Regions from separate parts of the Frigoribacterium sp. PvP121 genome, predicted to be linked through region 1. Evidence: predicted binding sites of a transcription regulator. Region 1 holds the regulator's gene; the other holds the start of a gene.
What was found. The regulator HspR, encoded in region 1, represses chaperone genes until heat shock. The targets are predictions, from matches to a motif close to AAGTTGAGTCNNNNNGACTCAACTT.
Positions count from the first base shown of each region.

Region 2: JOE43_RS05875 (Hsp20/alpha crystallin family protein) is a predicted target of HspR. The motif match lies at 8,261-8,285, and genes of this name have one in related genera.

Region 1 covers NZ_JAFIBR010000001.1:923,731-934,144, forward strand. The annotation lists gene JOE43_RS04395 (MFS transporter) at 1-1,190, opposite strand, end outside; gene dnaK (molecular chaperone DnaK) at 1,406-3,283, shown strand; gene JOE43_RS04405 (nucleotide exchange factor GrpE) at 3,292-3,972, shown strand; gene JOE43_RS04410 (DnaJ C-terminal domain-containing protein) at 4,116-5,123, shown strand; gene JOE43_RS04415 (heat shock protein transcriptional repressor HspR) at 5,233-5,670, shown strand; gene JOE43_RS04420 (methyltransferase) at 5,972-7,108, shown strand; gene JOE43_RS04425 (pilus assembly protein CpaE) at 7,295-7,783, opposite strand; gene JOE43_RS04430 (hypothetical protein) at 7,906-10,414, opposite strand, start outside.
Region 2 covers NZ_JAFIBR010000001.1:1,258,312-1,268,725, reverse strand. The annotation lists gene phoA (alkaline phosphatase) at 84-1,958, opposite strand; gene JOE43_RS05915 (TetR/AcrR family transcriptional regulator) at 2,188-2,793, opposite strand; gene JOE43_RS05910 (SDR family oxidoreductase) at 2,948-3,658, shown strand; gene JOE43_RS05905 (hypothetical protein) at 3,905-4,084, shown strand; gene JOE43_RS05900 (SRPBCC family protein) at 4,195-4,650, opposite strand; gene JOE43_RS05895 (DMT family transporter) at 4,765-5,748, opposite strand; gene JOE43_RS05890 (CGNR zinc finger domain-containing protein) at 5,821-6,396, shown strand; gene JOE43_RS05885 (hypothetical protein) at 6,507-7,046, shown strand; gene ppk2 (polyphosphate kinase 2) at 7,103-8,014, opposite strand; gene JOE43_RS05875 (Hsp20/alpha crystallin family protein) at 8,315-8,770, shown strand; gene JOE43_RS05870 (anti-sigma factor) at 9,011-9,880, opposite strand; gene JOE43_RS05865 (sigma-70 family RNA polymerase sigma factor) at 9,877-10,386, opposite strand.

The sequences.
Region 1 (10,414 bases):
GGCGTCACCCGGGCGAGGAAGGAGCGGCTCGACGACTGGATCGGCCCGACGAAGAGCGCGAGCGCCAGCCCCAGCACCCAGAAGAGGGAGGCGGTGGTCCCGATCGCCAGCACCCCGAACGCCGCGAGCACGAGACCGGCGAGCGACCCCACGATGATCGCCTTCGCTCCCAGCCGGTCGTCGAGCCAGCCGCCGAGGAACGTGCCGACGCCCGCGACGAGGTTCGCCCCCACGGCGAAGTAGATGACCTCGCTCGGCGAGAAGCCGAACACCTGCGCCGCGATGATCGCGCCGAAGGTGAAGACCGCCGCGAGCCCGTCGCGGAACACGGCGCTGGCGAGCAGGAACATCAGCACCTGCCGGTTCGTGCGCCACAGCTTGGCGATCGTCGCGCCGAGCACCCGGTACGACCCGATCAGCCCCACGCGCGGGCCGGAGTCGCGGGCCGAGACCGGGGGCTCGGGCACGGCCACCAGCACGGGCACCGCGAAGACCGCGAACCAGACGGCGGCGACGACGATCGAGAGACGGACGTCCCACGCGCCTCCCTCGGTGCCGGTGGGGACGCCGAACAGGCCGCCGCGGCCGTCGACGCCGAAGCTCTGCAGGAAGGCCACGAGCAGCAGGACGAGCAGCACGATGCCGCCGACGTAGCCGAGCCCCCAGCCGAAGCCGGAGACCTTGCCGATCGTCTCGCGCGTGGAGACCTGCACGAGCATCGCGTTGTAGCTGACGCTCGCGAACTCGAAGAAGATGTTGCCCGCGGCGAGCAGGGCGGCGCCGGCCACCAGGTACGCGGGTGCGGGGGCCACGAAGACCATCGCGGCCATCGCCACGACCACGAGCGCGGTGTTGACGCCGAGCCAGAGCTTCCGCTTGCCGGAGCCGTCGCTGCGCTGGCCGAGCACCGGCGCGAGCAGCGCGATGAGCACGCCCGCGATCGTCAGCGCCGTCGAGATGACCGTGGCGTTGTCGGCCTTCGCGAGCACGAGGCCGGGGTTCCGGGCGTCGTCGCCCGCGGCCGCCACGATCGACGGGTCGACGAAGGCGCCGCTCGCGAGGTAGGTGCTGAAGACGAAGGAGGTGACGACCGCGTTGAACGCGGCCGAGCCCCAGTCCCAGAGGGCCCACGAAACGACCCGGCGGCGGGGGATCGCGGGGGTGGCGGCGAGCGGCGGCGCGGCGGTCATGGGGGTCAACCTAGTGGGCGCGGGTGTCCGGCGGTCTCGTGGCCGGCACCGCGCCTCCTCGTCCCCCGTCCCGGCCGCATCTTGAGTCATGCACGCTCAACTCTCAGCTGGCTGGCTTGACCTCGCGGCGAGCGTGAGTAAAGTTGAGCCTGGCTGACTCAAGGGTCGGCCCCCTGACTTCCCGCATCACCCCGCACCACGAAGGAGAACAGCACATGGCCCGTGCAGTAGGAATCGACCTCGGAACCACCAACTCGGTCGTCAGCGTCCTGGAGGGCGGCGAGCCCACCGTCATCGCGAACGCCGAGGGCCTCCGCACGACCCCCTCGGTCGTCGCCTTCACGAAGGACGGCGAGGTGCTGGTCGGCGAGACCGCCAAGCGCCAGAACGTCACCAACGTCGACCGCACCATCGCGTCGGTCAAGCGCCACGTCGGCACCGACTGGACGGTCGAGATCGACGACAAGAAGTACACCCCCCAGGAGATCTCGGCGCGCATCCTCGGCAAGCTCAAGCGCGACGCCGAGCAGTACCTCGGCGAGGACGTCACCGACGCGGTCATCACCGTCCCCGCGTACTTCAACGACTCCGAGCGCCAGGCGACGAAGGAGGCCGGCGAGATCGCGGGCCTCAACGTGCTCCGCATCATCAACGAGCCCACCGCCGCGGCCCTCGCGTACGGCCTCGACAAGGGCAAGGAAGACGAGCTCATCCTCGTCTTCGACCTCGGCGGCGGCACCTTCGACGTCTCCCTCCTCGAGGTGGGCAAGGACGACGACTTCTCCACCATCCAGGTGCGCAGCACCTCGGGCGACAACCGCCTCGGCGGCGACGACTGGGACAACCGGATCGTCGAGCACCTGATCGAGAAGTTCAAGAGCCAGAACGGCGTCGACCTCTCGACCGACAAGATCGCGAAGCAGCGCCTGAAGGAGGCGGCGGAGCAGGCCAAGAAGGAGCTCTCGTCGAGCACCTCGACCAGCATCCAGCTGCCCTACCTGACGCTCACCGCCGACGGCCCCCTCAACCTCGACGAGACCATCTCCCGCTCGCAGTTCGAGCAGTGGACGAGCGACCTCCTCGAGCGCACCAAGAAGCCCTTCAACGACGTCATCAAAGAGGCGGGCGTGAAGGTCTCCGACATCGCGCACGTCGTGCTCGTCGGCGGCTCCACCCGCATGCCCGCCGTCAGCGAGGTCGTCAAGCAGCTGACCGGCGGCCAGGAGCCCAACAAGGGCGTCAACCCGGACGAGGTCGTCGCCGTCGGCGCGGCCCTCCAGGCCGGCGTGCTGAAGGGCGAGCGCAAGGACGTCCTGCTGATCGACGTCACCCCGCTGAGCCTCGGCATCGAGACCAAGGGCGGCGCGATGACCAAGCTCATCGAGCGCAACACGGCCATCCCGACCAAGCGCAGCGAGACCTTCACCACGGCCGACGACAACCAGCCCTCCGTCGCGATCCAGGTCTTCCAGGGCGAGCGCGAGTTCACCCGCGACAACAAGAACCTCGGCACCTTCGAGCTGACCGGCATCGCGCCGGCCCCCCGCGGCGTCCCGCAGATCGAGGTCACCTTCGACATCGACGCCAACGGCATCGTCCACGTCTCCGCGAAGGACAAGGGCACGGGCAAGGAGCAGTCGATGGTCATCTCCGGCGGCTCGTCGCTGTCGAAGGACGACATCGAGCGCATGGTCCGCGAGGCGGAGGAGCACGCTGCGGAAGACAAGGCGCGTCGCGAGGCCAACGAGGTCCGCAACAACGCCGAGCAGCTCGTCTACTCGATCGAGAAGCTGATCAAGGAGAACGACGAGAAGCTGCCCGCCGACGTCAAGTCCGAGGTCCAGGCCGACGTCGACGCGCTGAAGACCGCCCTCGCCGGCGACGACGACACGGCCATCAAGCCCGCGTTCGACAAGCTCAACGAGAGCCAGTCGAAGCTCGGCCAGGCGATCTACTCGCAGGGCCAGGCCGACGAGGCCGCCGCCGGTGCCGCCGGTGCCGAGGGCGCACCCGCCGACGGCCAGGCCACCGGTGACGACGAGGACATCGTCGACGCCGAGGTCGTGGACGACGACGAGAACGACAAGAAGTAGGTCGACCGATGACTGACGAGCAGAACCGCGCTCCCGACGAGGAGCCCGTCCGCCCCGAGGCCAGCGCGGGGGTGCCGTCGGAGGACGGCGGCACCGCCGCGGTCGACGGCGCCGACGACCTGGTCGAGGCCGAGGCCCCCGACGTCGAGGTGCCCGCGGGCGCCGAGGCGCCGGAGGGCGCGGCCGCCGCGGCCGAGCAGATGGCCGCCGAGGGCGCCGCCGGGGCCGAGCCCCTCAGCGCCGACGACGAGGCCATCCTCGACCAGGCCAGCACCGACCTCGTCGCCGACATGCGACAGGACATGCTGCGGGCCCAGGCCGAGCTGGTCAACTTCCGCAAGCGCGTCGAGCGCGACCGGGAGGCGAACCGCGAGGCGGTCGTCGCCGAGGTCATCCGCTCGCTGCTGCCGGCGCTCGACGACCTCGTCCGTGCCGAGAAGCACGGCGACCTCGCCGAGGGCCCGATGACGGTCATCGCACAGAAGATCCGCGGCGGGCTCGACAAGTTCGGCCTCACGCAGGTCGGCGCGGCGGGCGAGGTCTTCGACCCCACGATGCACGACGCGCTCGTGCAGCTGCCGAACCCCGACGTGACGGTCAACACCGTCGCCGACGTCATCGAGCCGGGCTACAAGATCGGCGACCGGGTCATCCGGGCCGCCAAGGTCGCCGTCCACACCCCGCAGTAGCCCTGCACCTCCACGGCGCGAGCCGTGACCGCGACGCGAGTCGCGACGGGCGGTGGGCTCCTCGACGAGGCGCCCACCGCCTCCCCCGTTCTTTCCTCCGGTGGCCGTGCGCTGCCGGACACACGCAAGAGAGGAGGTGCCCGATGGCGAGTCAGGACTGGTTCGACAAGGACTTCTACGCGATCCTCGGCGTCTCCAAGGACGTCACCCCGGCCGAGCTCAAGAAGGTCTACCGGAAGCTGGCGCGGAAGTACCACCCCGACAGCAACCCGGGCGACGCCGCGGCCGAGGCGAAGTTCAAGGAGATCAGCGAGGCGAACTCGGTGCTCTCCGACCCGGAGCAGCGCAAGGAGTACGACCAGGTCAGGGCCATGGGCTCCGGCGCCCGCTTCACCGCGGGCAGCGGCGGCCCGGGAGGCGGTGGCGGCGGCTTCGAGGACGTCTTCGGCGGCATGTTCGGAGGCGGTGGCCAGCGCCCGCAGTTCCGTCAGGGCGGCGGCGGTGGCGGCGGCTTCGAGGACATCTTCGGCGGCATGTTCGGCGGCAGCGGCGGCGGCTTCGGCCAGACGAGCGGCGGCTACCGCGGCTTCGGCGGCCCGCAGAAGGGCCGCGACATGACGGCCACGACGACGCTCGACTTCCAGACCGCCGTCGTCGGCGAGACCATCTCGCTGCAGGCGTCGAACGGCAAACCGATGAAGGTGCGCATCCCCGCCGGCGTGCACGACGGCCAGAAGATCCGGCTCCGCGGCCGCGGGGAGTCCAGCCCCGACGGCGGCGAGCCCGGCGACATGGTGCTCACCATCGCGGTGCGCCCGCACCCGGTGTTCGAGCTCGACGGCGCGAACCTGCGCCTCGACGTGCCCGTGACGTTCACCGAGGCGGCGCTCGGCGCGACGATCGAGGTGCCGACGCTCGGCGGCGAGCCGGTGCGGCTGCGCGTCGCGCCGGGCACGCCGTCCGGCCGCGTGCTGCGCGTCAAGGGGCGCGGCGTCACGACGAAGACCGGCACCGGCGACCTGCTGGCGACGGTGCAGGTGGCCGTGCCGAGCCACCTCAGCGACGCGGCGCGCGAGGCCGTCGAGGCGCTGGCTGCGGCCCTGCCGGCCGAGAACCCGCGCGACGACCTGATCGCCCGGGCCCGGGGCTAGCCTCGGCAGCACCAGGGCCGGCAGCGGCAGCAGCAGCAGCACCAGGCCCGGCGCCAGCACCAGGGCCGGCAGCACCCGGCACCAGCACCACGAGCAGGAGGGGACGACGATGGCGAGACAGGACGCGGGGCAGCGGCCCCTCGACGAGCACTCGCCCGTCTTCGCGATCGCGATGGCGGCCGAGCTCGCGGGCATGCACGCCCAGACGCTGCGCCAGTACGACCGGCTCGGCCTCGTGGTGCCGCAGCGCACCGCGGGCAAGTCGCGGCGGTACTCGATGCGCGACGTCGTGCAGCTGCGCGAGATCGCGCGGCTCGGCGGCGAGGGCGTCTCGCTCGAGGGCGTCAAGCGCATCCTCGAGCTCGAGAACCAGGTGACGGCGCTGCAGTCGCGCGTGCGCGAGCTGGAGCGGGCGCTGGCCGACGAGCTGGTCACCCGGCCCGGCGCGCGCGTCTTCGCGGCGGGCGAGAGCGGCGTCGTGCCGCTCCGCCACGGCACCCGGCCCACGCGGCAGACCTCGGTCGTCGTCTGGCGGCCCCTGCAGTAGCTGCCGCCCCGTGGGGCTCCTCGAGTGGTCACGAACTGCTGCCCTCGCGTCGGGGAGCAGCACGTCCTGACCACTCGGTGTCTGAGGCGGGGTGCGGCGGGTTCCCGTCACTCCCGGCGGGTCGGCGCCGGCCCGCCCGCGAGGGCGTCGACCCGCCGCACCCTCGGTGCCGTGCGCCGTCTCCGCCACCCCGACGTCGAGTGGTCACGAACTGCTGCCCGCGCGCAGCGAGCAGCACTTCGTGACCACTCGGCGCCACGGTCGGGGACGACGGGCCGGGGCGGGCCGGTAGCCTCGTCCGGTGATCGACTTCGAGCAGCTCCGTCGGTGGCCCGACGTCGAGGCCCCCGAGCTGGTCGCGCACGACGCGACCGACCGCCTCCTGCTCGACACCGCCCGGGAGGCGCTGGTCGCCCACCCGGAGCACGTCACGACCATCGGTGACCGCTACGGAGCCCTCACCCTCGGCGCCGCCGAGCTGGTCGGCCCGCACGAGCTCCGCGTGCACCAGGACGCCCTCTCGGGCGAGCTCGCCCTCGCGGCGAACGCGGAGCGCCTCGGCAGCCGTGCCTCGTGGCGCTCGCTGCCGCTCGACCCCTCGCTCGTCGAGGGCGCCCGGGTGGTGCTCCTGCAGCTGCCGCGCGGCCTCGACGCCCTCGACGAGATCGCCGAGCTGGTCGCGGCCCACGCGCACCCCGAGGTGCAGCTCGTCGCCGGTGGCCGCGTCAAGCACATGACCCCGGCGATGAACGACGTGCTGCGCCGCCACTTCGGCACCGTCTCCGCCGGTCTCGCCCGGCAGAAGTCGCGCCTCCTGACCGCCTCCGGTCCGCGCTCCGACGCCGGAGCCACCGCCTCCTCGGCTGGTACCGCCTCGATGTGGCCTCGCTCCGAGCGGCACGGCGACCTCGTGGTCGTCGCGCACGGCGCGGCCTTCGCCGGCTCATCGATCGACGTCGGCACCCGAGCGCTGCTGGAGGCGCTGGCGGTCGGGGCGCCCGAGGCGTCGCACGTGGTCGATCTCGGGTGCGGAACGGGGGTGCTTGCCGCCGCCTACGCGCTCGCGCACCCCGAGGCGCATGTCGTCGCGACCGACCAGTCGGCGGCCGCCGTGGCGTCGGCGCGCGCGACGGCCGAGGCGACCGGCGTCGGTGACCGGGTGGAGTCGCGGCGTGACGACGCAGGAGCCTCCCTGCCCGCAGGCTCCGCCGGCCTGGTGCTGCTCAACCCCCCGTTCCACGTCGGCGCCACCGTGCACGCCGGCCTCGCGCACAAGCTCTTCGCGGCGGCCGCGCGCCTCCTCGAGCCGGGCGGGGAGCTCTGGTGCGTCTGGAACTCCCACCTCGGCTACCGCAGCGCGCTCGAGCGCACCGTCGGGCCGACGCGTCAGGTCTCGCGCGGGCCGAAGTTCACCGTGACGGTGTCCACCCGCCGCTGATCTCGCCCCTTCTCGTCCTGCTTCTCTCGTCAGTTGCCGTTTTGGGGGCCTCTGAACGCCCGTGAGCCCCCAAAGTGGCAACTGACGCGAGGCGGCAGTGATCGAAGTGACTCTTCCTGGGCCCTGCACGGGGCGGAGGGCCCAGGAAGAGTCACCTCGATGGCGCCGAGGTGACCCGCGCGGGGATCAGCCCGTCGCGTGCCCGCCGTCGCCGTCGGAGTCGTCGAGACGGAGCGACGCGTCGACGTAGGCGAGGAGCGCGTGGGCGTAGGCCGTCTCGGGGTCGGCGGCGACGTGCACGGAGTCGGGCCCGGTGGCCGCCGCGCCGTCGAGGGTGACGGTGACGCGGTAGGCGAGGGGCTCGCCGTCGACGAGCACGCGCGTGAGCGAGACGAAGGTGCTGCCGAGCAGCTCGCGCAGCTGGTCTTCGCGCGGCAGCCACAGGGCGTCGTCGGCCGCGACGGAGTCGAGGGCCCACTCGGTCGTGCCGTTGAAGCCGAGCACGGTGCCCGTGGGGTGCTCGTGGGCCTCGATGGTCATGTCGCTGAGGGTGAAGACGTCGCCGACGCCCTCGTCGATGTCGAGGAGGCGCTCGACGACGAAGCGGTCGCCGGGGGAGGGGCGCCAGCGCAGCCCGGCATCTCGGAGGCGGCGGGCGAGGTCGACGTCGATCATGGGGTCATCCTGCCCCGCCCGTCTGGCAGCGAGCGACGAACCGCCCCGGCCGCCGCGCCGACTGCTGCGGGGCGGTGACCGGGGCGGTCGCCTGGTGCTGTGGTGCTGGTGTCGCCGGTCGACTACTCGCGGATGGCGGAGGGGTCGATGGAGGCGACGCGGCCGATGGTGCTGCCGGTGGCGCGGAAGTCGCCGACGGAGCTGGTGCCCTCGTAGGTGTAGTCGAGCTGGCGGTTGCCGGCCGAGGCGGTGCGCGAGGTGAACACCTCGACGAGGTAGCGCACCTGCTCGCGCTGAGGCAGCGCGCCCACTGACAGGTCGAAGGTGATCTTCGTGCCGTTCTCCGTGATGACACCGTTCCTGAGGTCGAGCGACGAGTCGCTCTCCCAGCCACCGGCGGTGCCGTTACGGCGCTCACCGAGGACGGTGAGGCCATCCTCGAAGATGGTGTCCTTCGGGGCGGTGAAGGTCACGGTACCGGTCACGTTCTCGCGTGCTTCGTTGTTCTGCACGACGATCGGCATGATGGACTTCTCGTTGCGGGGCAGGTTCGTGCGTTGCTGCTGGACGCTGACGAGGGTGCCGCGTTCTGTCGACGTGAACGCGAGATCGATCTCGTCGTGAACGGCTCCGCCGATCTTCTGGCTGACGGTGACCTCGACCTCTCCGCGGTCCGTGAACGGTGCCGTGATCACGTACGTGCCGTCCGGGCGGATGGTCTCGGAGGCGTCACCGATGCTGACCTGCTGGCCTGGGGTTCCGTTGCCGGTGACGACCACGGTCTGGGCGATGTCGTTGCGCTGGGCGATCGTGGCGGTCAGGGGCAAGGGCGCCTTGGCGACGGTGGTCGCCTCGGGGGCCGTCGAGGTGTAACCCGTCGGCGGCGTGAACACCGTGGTGATGGTGCCGTCCACGGAGGGCTTGCCGGTCGAGACGATCGGGAAGGTGATGGCGTCGGCGGCGGTGTACTCGCTGTTCTCGGTGGTGGCGTTGGTGACCTTCACCTCGACCGTCAGACGTCCGGCGGAGTCGAGGCTCGCCTCATATGCGGTGGTCCACCCGTCCACGGTCTGGGGCTCGGGCAGTTCTCCCGTCTCGATGCCCTCGGGCAGCGTGGTGGTCCAGGAGAGCGACTCGCCCGGGCGGACGGTGGCGCCGGTGGGGCTGGTGCCCGTCTGCGTGGTGATCGTGACGGTGCCTTCAGTGCCCTCGGTGAACCAGCCGTCGGCCTCCGACGTCACGGTGACGTCGTTCGCGCCGAGGCTGGTGGTGAGGGCGGCGACGACCGCGTCGAGCGTGACGGGGGCGCCGAAGGGCTCACCCGCGACGACCTGCTGCACGACGAGCTCGTTCGAGCCGACCTGCAGACCCTCGACGGTCATGCTCCAGCTGCCGTCCTCCTGGACGACGGCGTTCTGGTCGCCGATGGTGATGGTCGCACCAGGGGTGGCGGTGCCCGAGACGACGGCGGTCTTGGCGATCGGGTCGACCGACACGACGCTCGCGACGGTCGGTTGCTCGTTGACCTCGATGGTGGTGGGGGTGCTGCCCTCGGCACGGAACGGGTTGCCGGGTGTGGAGCCGGCGAAGACGTAGCCCATCGACGACGAGCCGGCGGCTGCGACCATGGGGGTCTCGACCTGGAACTCGTACCGCCACTGCTGACCGGCGGCGTGCCCGCCACCTGTCGACCCCAGCGTGAAGGTCATCTGAGTGCGGTCGGCGTTCAGCGTGCCGCCCGTGAGCGCGAGGTTCGGCGCGGCGGTCCAGCTGCCGGTCGTGCCGGCGCGCCATGAGCCGGGGACGGTCGTCTGGCCGGGCGCGAAGGTGGTGCCCGCGGGAGCGGTCACCGTGGTGGAGCCCGTGACTGCTCTGCGTGCCTCGTTCAGCTGCACGACGAATGGCACAGCCGTGGTCTCACCGCGCACCAGCTCGACGCCGGGCTGAGGCACCGGCACGATCGTGCCGCCCTCGACGATGGTCACCGTGATCGGGAACGAGTTGCCGACCTGTGCGCCGCTGATCTTCTGCACGATGGTCAACGAGTTGGCGCCGTTCGCCAGGCCGGTGACGGGGATCGAGAACCTGCCCGTCGTGCGGTCCGCGGTCACCCATGCGCTTCCGATCTCGACTCGCGCGCCTGGGGTCGCGGTGCCAGAGACGACCGCAGTTCTGGCAAGGTGATCGATGGACTCGACCGACGCCGAGATGGCAGTGACCGGCCTCATCGCTGACCAGTCACCGACGGCCCGCCATCCCGGAGATCCTAGGCCGAGGCCTCGGTAGGTTCGTCCGTAGTCCTGCCCGCCGCCGATGGAGCCGATCAGGGCGTTGTTGATGTAGTTCTGACCACGTACGGTCCCGTCGGAATTCATCGTGAAGTCGATGCATGTGCCGATGGTCGAGATGTATATGTACACCGAAACTCTGCTGGTCCACTCGTTCCACACCATGCAGCCACGATCGTTGCCCAGTCGGTAGCTGCCGTTGGCGTTCTTGGTCGCAGTCACAGGGTCTGCAGCAGCCTCGGCAGCAGCCAATGTCCTGTGCGTCGTGACCGTCGTGTAGATGGAGCCGTTCGCGTCGTAAGCGTGGAAGGTCGACGGTCCGTCCTGGAAGATGACCTTCATG
Region 2 (10,414 bases), 330 kb from region 1:
CGAGGCCCGGGGCAGGACGACGGGAGGCGCGGTGCCGTCGGGCACCGCGCCTCCTGTGATCTGCCGGTCGCCCGGCCCGTCCGCTACAGCTGGGCGCCGGAGTGGTCGATCACGGAGCGGCGGCGACGACGCGCGACCAGCACCGCACCGGTGCCCGCGAGCATCAGCGCGAGGAGCAGCGCGGGGACCACGTCGGAGCCGGTGAAGGCCAGCGGGCCGGAGCCCGAGGCCGTCGTGCCGGCGCCGCCGGCGCCCGTGCCCGAGCCGCCGGGGACGGCGGCGGGGGTCGGCGAGGCGCTGGGGGCCGGGGTGGGCGCGCCCGCCGCGACCAGCACGTCAGCGCGGAGCTCGACGCCCGACTGCACGCCGATCAGCGTCAGCGATCCGGCGCCGAGGGCGGTCGGGGCCGTGACGGTGAAGGTCGCGACGCCGTCGACGACGTCGACGTAGCCGAGGTCGACGGGGTCGCCCGACGCCGGGGTGTAGACCCCGGAGACCTGACGGTCGCCCTCGACGCCCGAGGCGGTGACGGTGAAGTCGGTGCCGGGGGCGACCTCGGCGGGGGCCGAGATCGTGCCGTCGGCGCTCAGGCCGTCGAGGTCACGGTCGAGCTCGAGCGCGTTCACGATGGTGAAGAAGTTGTCGGTCTGGTCGATCAGGCCGACGACGTTCGCGGCGCCGGGGCCGTAGCCCGCGACGCGGAGCTGCGTGCCCGTGTGCTGCTGCGAGCCGCCGGCCGCGGCGGTGCCGTAGGCGATCTTCATCGTGCTGCCCTCCGTGGTGAGGAGCGCGGTGCTGAGCGTCGCGGGGGGCGTGCTGTCGACGATCTGGCTGGTGTGCGCGTGGTCGGCGGTGACGATGACCATCGTGTTCCCGTCGGCCTTCGCGAACTCGAGCGCGGCCTGCACGGCCTCGTCGAGGTCGAGCACCTCGCCGATCTGGCCGCAGGCGTCGGCGCTGTGGTCGCGCTTGTCGATGGAGGCGCCCTCGACCTGGAGGAAGAAGCCCTGGTCGCCGTCGAGCAGGTCGATCGACTTCTCGGTCAGCGAGCGGAGCGAGAGGTCCGTCGACAGACGGGCGGGGTTCGGCGTGCACGCCTGGGGCGCGAGGTCGGCTCCGCCGACCGTCGCCGTGCTGGGCGCGAAGCGGGTCGGGAAGTTGCCGTCGGTGAAGGTGCCGAGCACCGGCGAGGCCTGGTCGGCAGCCGTCAGGGCGCCGAGGCCGGCGGCGTCGCCGACGACCTGGTAGCCGCGGTCGGCGGCCTGGTCGAAGAGCGACTCGCCCTGGTACTGGCCGGCGCGGGCGGTCTGGCGGAACGACGCCGAGCCGCCGCCGAGGGTGAGGTCGGCGCGCGTGCCGATGATCTGCTCGCTGATCGAGCCGAGACCGCCCTGGTCGAGGGCGTCGGCGCCGCACTGGGTCACCGAGTCGGGGCCGTAGCAGCTGCGGGCGGCGACGTGGGCGGCCTGCACGGCCGGCGTCGCGTCCTGGATCTCGGCGGTCGACACGTTGCCGGTCTTCTTGCCGTTGGCCTTGGCGATCTCGACCAGGGTGTCCTGCGGAGTGCCCGCGATGTCGACGGAGATCGCGTTGTCGTAGGTCTTGGTGCCGGTGGCCCAGGCCGAGCCGGTGGCGGCGGAGTCGGGCACGTAGTCGGGCTTGCCCGCCTTCGTCAGCGAGTAGGTCGTGTACTGGCCGGTGAGGGGCAGCGCGTCGATGCCGGGCAGCTCGCCGCCGGCGCCGTACTGGTAGTTGCGGGCCGAGGTGATCTCGGAGTCGCCCATGCCGTCGCCGATGAGCAGGATGACGTTCTTCGCGGGGCCGGCCTGCACGGAGTCGAGCAGGGCCTGCGTGCTGTCGTCGGAGCTGCGGGCGGCGCCGCCGTTCTCGGCGACGTCGGCGGGGGTCGCCGCGAACGCGGCTCCGGGGAGGAGGGCCACGGAGGCGGCGAGCGCCATCGCTCCCGTGGCGAGGGCCGCGCGGGTGCGGCGGGTGGTGGTGACATCGTGTGGTCCAGCTCCAGGTGATCGGTGGTGCGGGGGGAGGTCGTCACCCCCTGATCGGGGGACCGTCACAGTGCAGTCGGGCAGGGTGAACGGCCGGTGTCGCCGCGGAGTCGCCCGAGTGACCGCAGCCCAACGAGTTGCACACTGTGCACCGACACGGACGCCCCCGCGTCGCCGCTCGTCACTGCCCGCGGAGCACGACCTCCAGCTGAGCCCTCAGCGCCGCCACGATCTCGGGCACCTCGAGCGACTCGTCGACCGCGGAGGCCATCGCGACCATGAGCACGGCCGAGACGACGCGGGCGAGCACGGCGGCCTCCTCGGGGCTCCGACCGGCACGGTCGGCGACGATGTCGGCCAGCGCCTCCTCCGTCCTGGCCACGATCGCGAGCGCCGCCGCGTGGTGCGGCTCGGCGGCGTCGCCGAAGACCATCTCGCGCAGGTAGGTGCGGCCGTTCTCGACGTGGCTGCGGTTGCACTCGACGATCGGCGTGACGAGGGCGACCACCGCGTCGACGAGCGCCGCCTCGCCGGCCGCCGCGGCGAGGCCCCGCTCGAGCGCGCGCTCGTAGGCCGCGTTCTGCGCCAGCAGCAACAGCTCGCCCTTCGAGCGCGCGTAGAGGAAGAGCGTGCCCGCGCCGACGTCGGCGGCCTCGGCGACCTGCTGCGTGGTGACCTCGTCGACGCCGTGCCGCGAGAACAGGTCGGACGCGGCCCGGGTGATGCGCTCGAGCTTCTCCTGCTTGTTGCGCTCTCGACGGCCGAGCGGGGCGGATGTCGACGACATGGGAACTCCTGGAATGAGAACTGACTCCGCTCAGTTGTGACGAGGGTCAGTCGCTGGCGATCGGGTACGCGCACCGCATCATCCCACTCACGAGCGACGACGACCCGCCCGGGGCGACGCGACCGCACCGCCCCGACACCCTGGAAGGAACCCCATGACCACCATCCGCGACTCCGTCGTCCTCGTCACCGGCGCCAACGGCGGCATCGGCACCCGCTTCGTCGAGGCCGCCCTCGCCCGGGGCGCCGCGAAGGTCTACGCCACGGCCCGCACCCCGCGCAGCTGGAGCGACGAGCGCGTCGTGCCGCTCACCCTCGACGTCACCGACGCCGCATCGATCGCCGCCGTCGTCGAGGCGGCCCCCGACGTCACGGTGCTCGTCAACAACGCCGGGGCGAACGCCCCCGAGCCGGGCATCCTCGCGAACACCGACGCCGAGATCCGCGAGAACGTCGAGACGAACTTCTTCGGCCCCCTCTTCCTGGCCCGCGCCTACGCCCCCCTGCTCCGCGCCCACGGCGGCGGCACGGCGATCATCGACATCCACTCCGCCCTCTCCTGGTTCGCGGTCGCCGGCATCTACTCGGCGACGAAGGCCGCGCTCTGGTCGGCGACGAACTCGCTCCGCCTCGAGCTGCAGCCCGCGGGCGTGCAGGTCGTCGGCGTGCACGTCGGCTACGTCGACACGGCGATGGCCGCCGGCGTCGACGACGCGAAGACCGACCCCGCCGTGCTCGTGGCCGACGTGCTGGACGCCCTCGAGGCCGGTGAGCACGAGGTGCTCGCCGACGAGACCTCGCGCCAGGTGAAGGCCGCCCTGTCGGCGCCGCTGGAGGCGCTCTACCCGCAGCTCGCCCGCGGCTGAGCGACGGCGACTCCGGGCCGGCCCGCGCGACGTCCGGCGCCGGCCCGGGAGGCGCGGGCCGACGACCCGAGGGAGGCGCGGCCGTGTCTCCGAGCACGCTGGGAACGGGGTACGATCGCTCGTCGACGACGGACGCCCGGGGGCGGGGCCGGACGCGCCTCCCGCCTCCTACTGGGGGCAGCACGTGGAGGACTCCGTGACGCACCATCGTCTGACGCACCCCGCCGTGACACCCAGGAGAACCGCATGACCACGCCTGTCGCCCCGCAGACGCCCGAGCTCGCCGCCCCCAACGCCGCGACCGCCCCGGCCCACGCCCCGCGCCGCCCGTCGTACCGCGACGACGACGTCGCCCCCGCCGTCTGGGACACCGCCCGCGAGGAGCGACTGCGCCTCGCGCCCCCCGCCGCCGCCCCGATCGGCTGACGCCCGGCGGCCCGCGCCGGCGCCCCACGACGACGAGACGCCCCGCGCCGGTCGACCGTGGTCGTCCGCCGCGAGGCGTCTCGGGGAGTGCGGGGGTGAGCCCGGCCGGGTCAGGCCTGGACGTCACCGCGCCAGGCGCCGTCGGCCTGGCCCTGCGACTCGATGTACTCCTTGAAGTTCTGGAGGTCCTTCTTGATCGCGCGGTTGTCCTGGCCGAGCGACGAGCCGACCTTCTCCAGGAAGCCCTCGGGCGTCCAGTCGATCTGCACCGTGATGCGGGTCTCGGAGTCGCTGAGCTTGTGGAAGGTCACGACGCCGGCGTGGTCGACCTCGCCGCCCGTGCTGTTCCAGGCGACGCGCTCGTCGGGGTGCTGCTCGGTGATCTCCGCCTCGAACGTCTTCTCGACGGGGCCGACCTTGACCTTCCACACCGTGAGGGTGGGGGTGGTCTGCGTGATGGACTCGACCTCGTCGAGGAACTTGGGGAACTCCTCGAACTGGGTCCACTGGTTGTACGCGACGGAGACGGGGACGCTGACGTCGACGGTCTCGATGGCCTGTGCCATAGTGTGCTCCTTGATCGATGGGGTGGTCGTCGGCTCGGCGCTGCTGCGCCTCCCCGACTTCTCCCTCGACGCTAGGGAGGTCCGCCCGGCGAGGGCCAGATGCACGACGGACGGTCAGGTGGGGGACGGCGCCGACCGCTCCGGCTCCTCTACACCCGCCGCCACGAGCACGCTCGCCGAGTCGTCGGCCTCGGCGCTCGTGTCGGCCCGCACGGCGACGATGCCCGCCACGATCAGCGCCCCGCCGACGAGCTGCAGCGCGGTCAGCTGCTCGTCGAGCAGCACCCACGCCCAGATCGCCGCCGCCGCGACCTCGAGCAGGCCGACGAACGAGGCGAGGCGCGACCCCAGCATCGAGCTGGCGGTGATGCTCGTCGCGTAGGCGAGGCTGGTCGCGACGAGGCCGACGACGAGCATCGGCACCCACCAGGGCACCGTGCTGCCCAGCACGACGACGTCGTCCGCCGTGGCGGTGAAGGGCACGAGGCCGGTGAGCCCCAGCAGGCCGAGCAGAGCCGAGCCGACGAGCAGCCCCGACGCGGCCAGCGCCACGGGCGGCAGGCCGTCGGAGGGCAGGGCCGCGATGACGAAGTACCCGGCGCAGCAGACCATCGCCGCGACGCCGAGGGCGATGCCGACGGGGTCGAGCGCTCCCCCGCCGGCGGGCGAGACGACGAGCAGCAGGCCGGCCGCCGCGACGGCCGACCCGACGAGCACGACGGCGGCGGGCCGTCGCCGGGTGGCGACCCACGCGACGGCGACGAGCAGCAGGGGCGCCGTGTACTCGAGCAGGATCGCCGTGCCGACGGGGATGTGCTGGATGGCGGCGAAGTAGAAGACCTGCGTGCCGGCGACCCCGACCACGGCCATGCCGAGCACCCGTCGTCGTGCGCGCCAGACCGGGGCGAGGCGGCCCCGCAGCGCGACGAGCGCGAACGGCGCCAGCACGACGCCGCCGACCAGGGCACGCAGGGCGACCGCGGCGACGGGGCTCCAGCCGCCCTCGAGCAGCGGCTTCACGAAGGGCCCGGAGACCCCGAATGAGGCGGCGGCCACGACCGCGACGAGCAGGCCGGTCGAGAGATGGCGACGAGACACGGGGTACCCTCCAGTCAGGGCCGTACGGCCTGTTGATCCTGACGCTAGAGCGGGAGACGACAAGGAGTCAAATTGCTTTTCGCCCCTGACACGGAAGACGTCCTCGACTTCAACGCGGCCCTGGTCAACACGACGGCCGGGGCGTCGCGCTCGGGCGACGACGAGCTCGCGACGCCCGCCCAGCTGGACGCGCTCATGACGACCTTCGGCTTCTCGGGGCGGCGCGACCGCGACGAGGCCGAGCTCGAGGCGGTGCGGCGGGCCCGCACGCGCCTCCGCGAGCTCTGGCTGCTGCCCCGCGACGAGATGGTCGGCCCGGTCAACGAGCTGCTCGAGCGCCTGCACGCGGTGCCCCGGCTCGTGCGCCACGACGACCTCGACTGGCACCTGCACGCCACCCCGCAGAGCGCGCCGCTCGCTGACAGGATCCTGGTGGAGGCGGTGCTCGCCCTCGTCGACGTGGTCCGGTCGGACGAGACGGCGCGGCTGCGCCCCTGCGCGGCCGACGACTGCGACGGGCTGCTGGTCGACCTCTCGCGCAACGGCTCGAAGCGGTTCTGCAGCGTGCGCTGCGGCAACCGGATGAACATGGTCGCGTTCCGCGAGCGTCGGGCCGCCGAGGAGGCCGACCGGCCCGTCGACCGCTGAGCCGTCGCCCGCGCGGAGCGCATCCGAGCCCGTTCGTCAAGGCCCTCCGGGCTCCGCGGAGGCGGCCTACCGTGCCCCGGACCGCACACCATCGACCTCGGGGAGAACTCATGTCTCAGCGCAACACCTTCGTCCGCAGCCTGCACGACCTCGGCGCCGCCGCCTGGTTCGGCGGCACGCTCATGGGCGCCGTCGGCCTCAACGGCGGCACGGCGGAGGCGAAGGACCCCGTCGAGCGCCTCCGCCTCTCGTCGATCGGCTGGGCCAAGTGGGCGCCCGTGCAGTGGGCCGCGATCATCGCCCACGGCATCGGCGGGGTCGGCCTGATCGTCGGCAACAAGAGCCGCCTCGGCGGCCAGCCGTCGTCGCGCCGCAACACGGTCGTGAAGTCGGTCGTCACCCTCGCCGCCGTCGGCGCGACCGTGTGGTCGGGCATCGAGGGCGGCATCATGGCGAAGAACGCGGAGCAGGGCGCGGAGGGCGTCACCGAGCCCGACGCCACCGCCTCCAAGACCCTCGCCGCGGCGCAGAAGAAGCAGAAGGCGCTGCAGTTCGTCATCCCGGTGCTGACCGGGGTCGTGCTCGTGATGGGCGCCCAGCAGGGCGAGCAGCAGCGCCCGCTCGCCGGGCTGCTCGGCTGGCGCCGCTAGGCCGGACCGATCCCCCTGCGGGCGGGGGCGCCTCCCCCGGCTCCTCCGCCCGCCCGTCAGTCGCCGTCGCCGGACCGCTTGCCCCGCATCACGATGAGCGGGTCGGGCTGCCCGACGACGGCGTCGTCGCGCCCGTCGTAGTCGAACTGGCCGAGGAAGAACCGCATCGCGTTCAGCCGTGCCCGCTTCTTGTCGTTCGACCGCACGATCGTCCACGGCGCGTGCTTCTTGTCGGTGCGGCGGAACATCTCGTCCTTCGCGGCGGTGTAGTCGTCCCAGCGGCCCAGCGACTCGAGGTCCATCGGCGAGAGCTTCCACCGACGCACGGGGTCGAGCTGCCGCATCGCGAAGCGCGTGCGCTGCTCCTTCTGCGACACCGAGAACCAGAACTTCGTGACGTGCACGCCCGCGTCGACGAGCATCTTCTCGAAGACGGGGGCCTGCTGCATGAACGTCTCGTACTCGTCGTCGGTGCAGAAGCCCATCACCCGCTCGACGCCCGCCCGGTTGTACCAGCTGCGGTCGAAGAGGACGAGCTCGCCGGAGGTCGGGAGGGCGGCCACGTAGCGCTGGAAGTACCACTGGCCCTTCTCCCGGTCGCTCGGCGTGCTGAGCGCGACGACCCGCGCCGTGCGGGGGTTGAGGTGCTCGGTGAAGCGCTTGATCGTGCCGCCCTTGCCGGCGGCGTCGCGCCCCTCGAAGAGCACGACGGCCTTGCGGCCCGTCTCGACGAACCAGTTCTGGCACTTGAGCAGCTCGACCTGGAGCCGGTACTTCTCCAGCTCGTACTCGCTCCGGTCGAGGCGCTCGTCGTACGGGTAGTCCTCGCGCCACGTGTAGACCGGGTTGCCCGCCGGGTCGATCAGCTCGGGCTCGACCGTGTGGCCGCCCGACACGCGGTAGCCCTCGTGCCGGAGCTGCTCGATGTACTCGCGGAGCGACTGTCCTGTGGTGGGGTCGAGGGTCATGCCCCCGACGGTACCGAGCCGGGGTCGGAGCCGACCGGGCGTGGCGCTCGGCGCCTCCTCGTGGTCACGGGGTCTCGCCGCGTCCCCGGATGCACCACGAAGTCGCAGCGGAACCACGCCGCGGCCTGGTTCGCGGGCCAGGACGTGGTTCGTCGTCGTGAGGAGGGGCTTCTCAGCGAGGTCTGAGCGGGCTCGGAGGATCCGTTGAGGCAGGGACGCCCCCGCGTTCCTATCATCGTGTCATCGACCTTGAGTCGAGGTGACTCAAGGTCTCGGCCACGACTAAGAGAGGAAGCACCCATGGCCCTGTCCTTCGACCCCTTCACCGAGCTCGACCGTCTCGCCGGCACCCTGCTGTCACAGCGCCAGGGCCCGAAGGCCATGCCCGTCGACCTGTACCGCGAGGGCGACCAGTACGTGCTCGCCGCCGACCTGCCCGGCATCGATCCGGGGTCCGTCGACGTCGACGTCGACGGCCAGCTGCTGACGATCACGGCCCGGCGCACGGCCGGCGACCACGCCGGGGCGACCTGGCTCGCGCAGGAGCGCCCGCACGGCTCGTACCGGCGCCAGTTCAGCCTGGGCGACGGCGTCGACACCGAGGGCATCACGGCGAACTACGACAACGGCGTGCTGTCGGTGGTGATCCCGGTCAGCCAGCGGGCGAAGCCGCGGCGGATCGAGGTCGGCAGCGCCCGGTCGGGCGACGGTGGGGCGCAGCAGCTGTCGGCCTCGCCGGAGGCGGCGACGGCGTAGCCGTCGACCCGCACCGGCCGCCCCTGCCCGCCCGTCGACCTCGGAGGAGGTGCACCATGCTCGAACGCCGCACGTTCCTGTCGCGGGCGCTCGCCGAGCCGCTCGGCGAGCACCGCGCGTACTACGACCCGTCAGCGGACGACGTCGACGCCGACTGAGCGGCGACACGAGGGCCCCGCCCGGCACCGGCCGGGCGGGGCCCTCGTCGTCCCGGGAGGACGGGGCAGAGGGCGCTGCGGCTCAGAGGGTGGTGCGGGTGAGGACGGTGGTCGAGTCGGCCGCTGTGATCTCGACGCTGCGCAGGCGGTCGAGCGGCAGCTTCGACGAGGCCGCGAGCCCCGCGGCGCCGCCCGGCGCGCTGTCCCAGGTGGCGACGACCGTGCGGGTGCCGTCGACCTCCTCGACGACGAGGTCGTAGACGCCGGTGCCCTCGAGGTCGGCGGCGTAGGCGCACTCCCAGTCGAAGCGCGTGCCCCAGGGAGTCGCGGTGACGGAGAGGTCGGCGGTCACCGCGCCCCCCACCAGCGACGTCATCGCGACGGGGACGGCGGGCGTCGGGGTGGTGACCGAGGCCGTGGGCTCAGCGCCCCGGCCCGACGACGAGCCCAGCGCGTAGCCGCCGCCGGCGAGCAGCACCACGGCGAGCACCGCGGCCGCGCCGACCAGGGCGCGCCGCCGCGGGGAGGAGGGCCGGCCGGAGGCGCGGGGTCGCGGCGCAGGACGGCCCGGTCGACGGGCGGGCGTGCGGGAGCCGCGCGACGGGTCGGCGACGGGGGCTGGTGTGCCGGCCCGCGACTCCTCGGGGTCGGGCTCGGCGGCACCGACCCCCGTCTCGACGGGGGCGGGCTCCGGGGAGGCGACCCGCGCCTCCCCCGCGACCGTCACGGCGTCGTCGACGGGCAGCAGGCGGAGCACGGCGGGGAGCCCGGCGAGGTCGGCGACGGAGGCGGTGCACGCCTCGCAGCCGCAGAGGTGCCGCTCGAAGCGGGCGCGCTCGTCGGTGCTCAGGCCGCCGAGCACGTAGGCGGCGTCCCACTCGTGGACCGCGTCGTGCTCGCGGCGGAGCTCGGGCTCTCGGCGGGCGTCGGGGCGGCCGTCGCGGTCGGTCATCGGGTGACTCCTCGTTCTTGCAGGGCGAGCCGGAGGGCCTTCGCGGCGTAGTGCAGCCGCGACTTCACCGTCCCGGCCGGCACCCCCTCGATCTCTGCGGTCTCGGCGACGGTGCGACCCAGCCAGTAGCAGCTCACCACGACGCGGCGGTGCTCGCCCGAGAGCGAGCCCAGGGCGTCCGCGACGAGGAGGCGGTCGAGGACGGCGTCGGAGGCGTCGGTCACGGGAGCGCCCTCGGGCAGGTCGTCGGTGGGGAACTCGTGGGCGCGGCGCGCGCTGCGGCGGTCGTCGATCACGAGGTTGCGGGCGACGGTGAAGAGCCAGCGGCGGGCGGGCTCGTCGTCCTCCGCGAGGATGGCTGCGCTGCGCCAGGCGCGCAGCAGGGCCTCCTGCGCGACGTCCTCGGCGAGGCCGTGGTCGCCGGTGAGGCGGTGCACGTAGCGCACGAGCACGTCGCCGTGCGCGTCGTGCAGGGCGCGCAGCCGGGCTGCTCCGTCGACGTCCATCGCCACCTCCTCACCTGTACGACGAGAC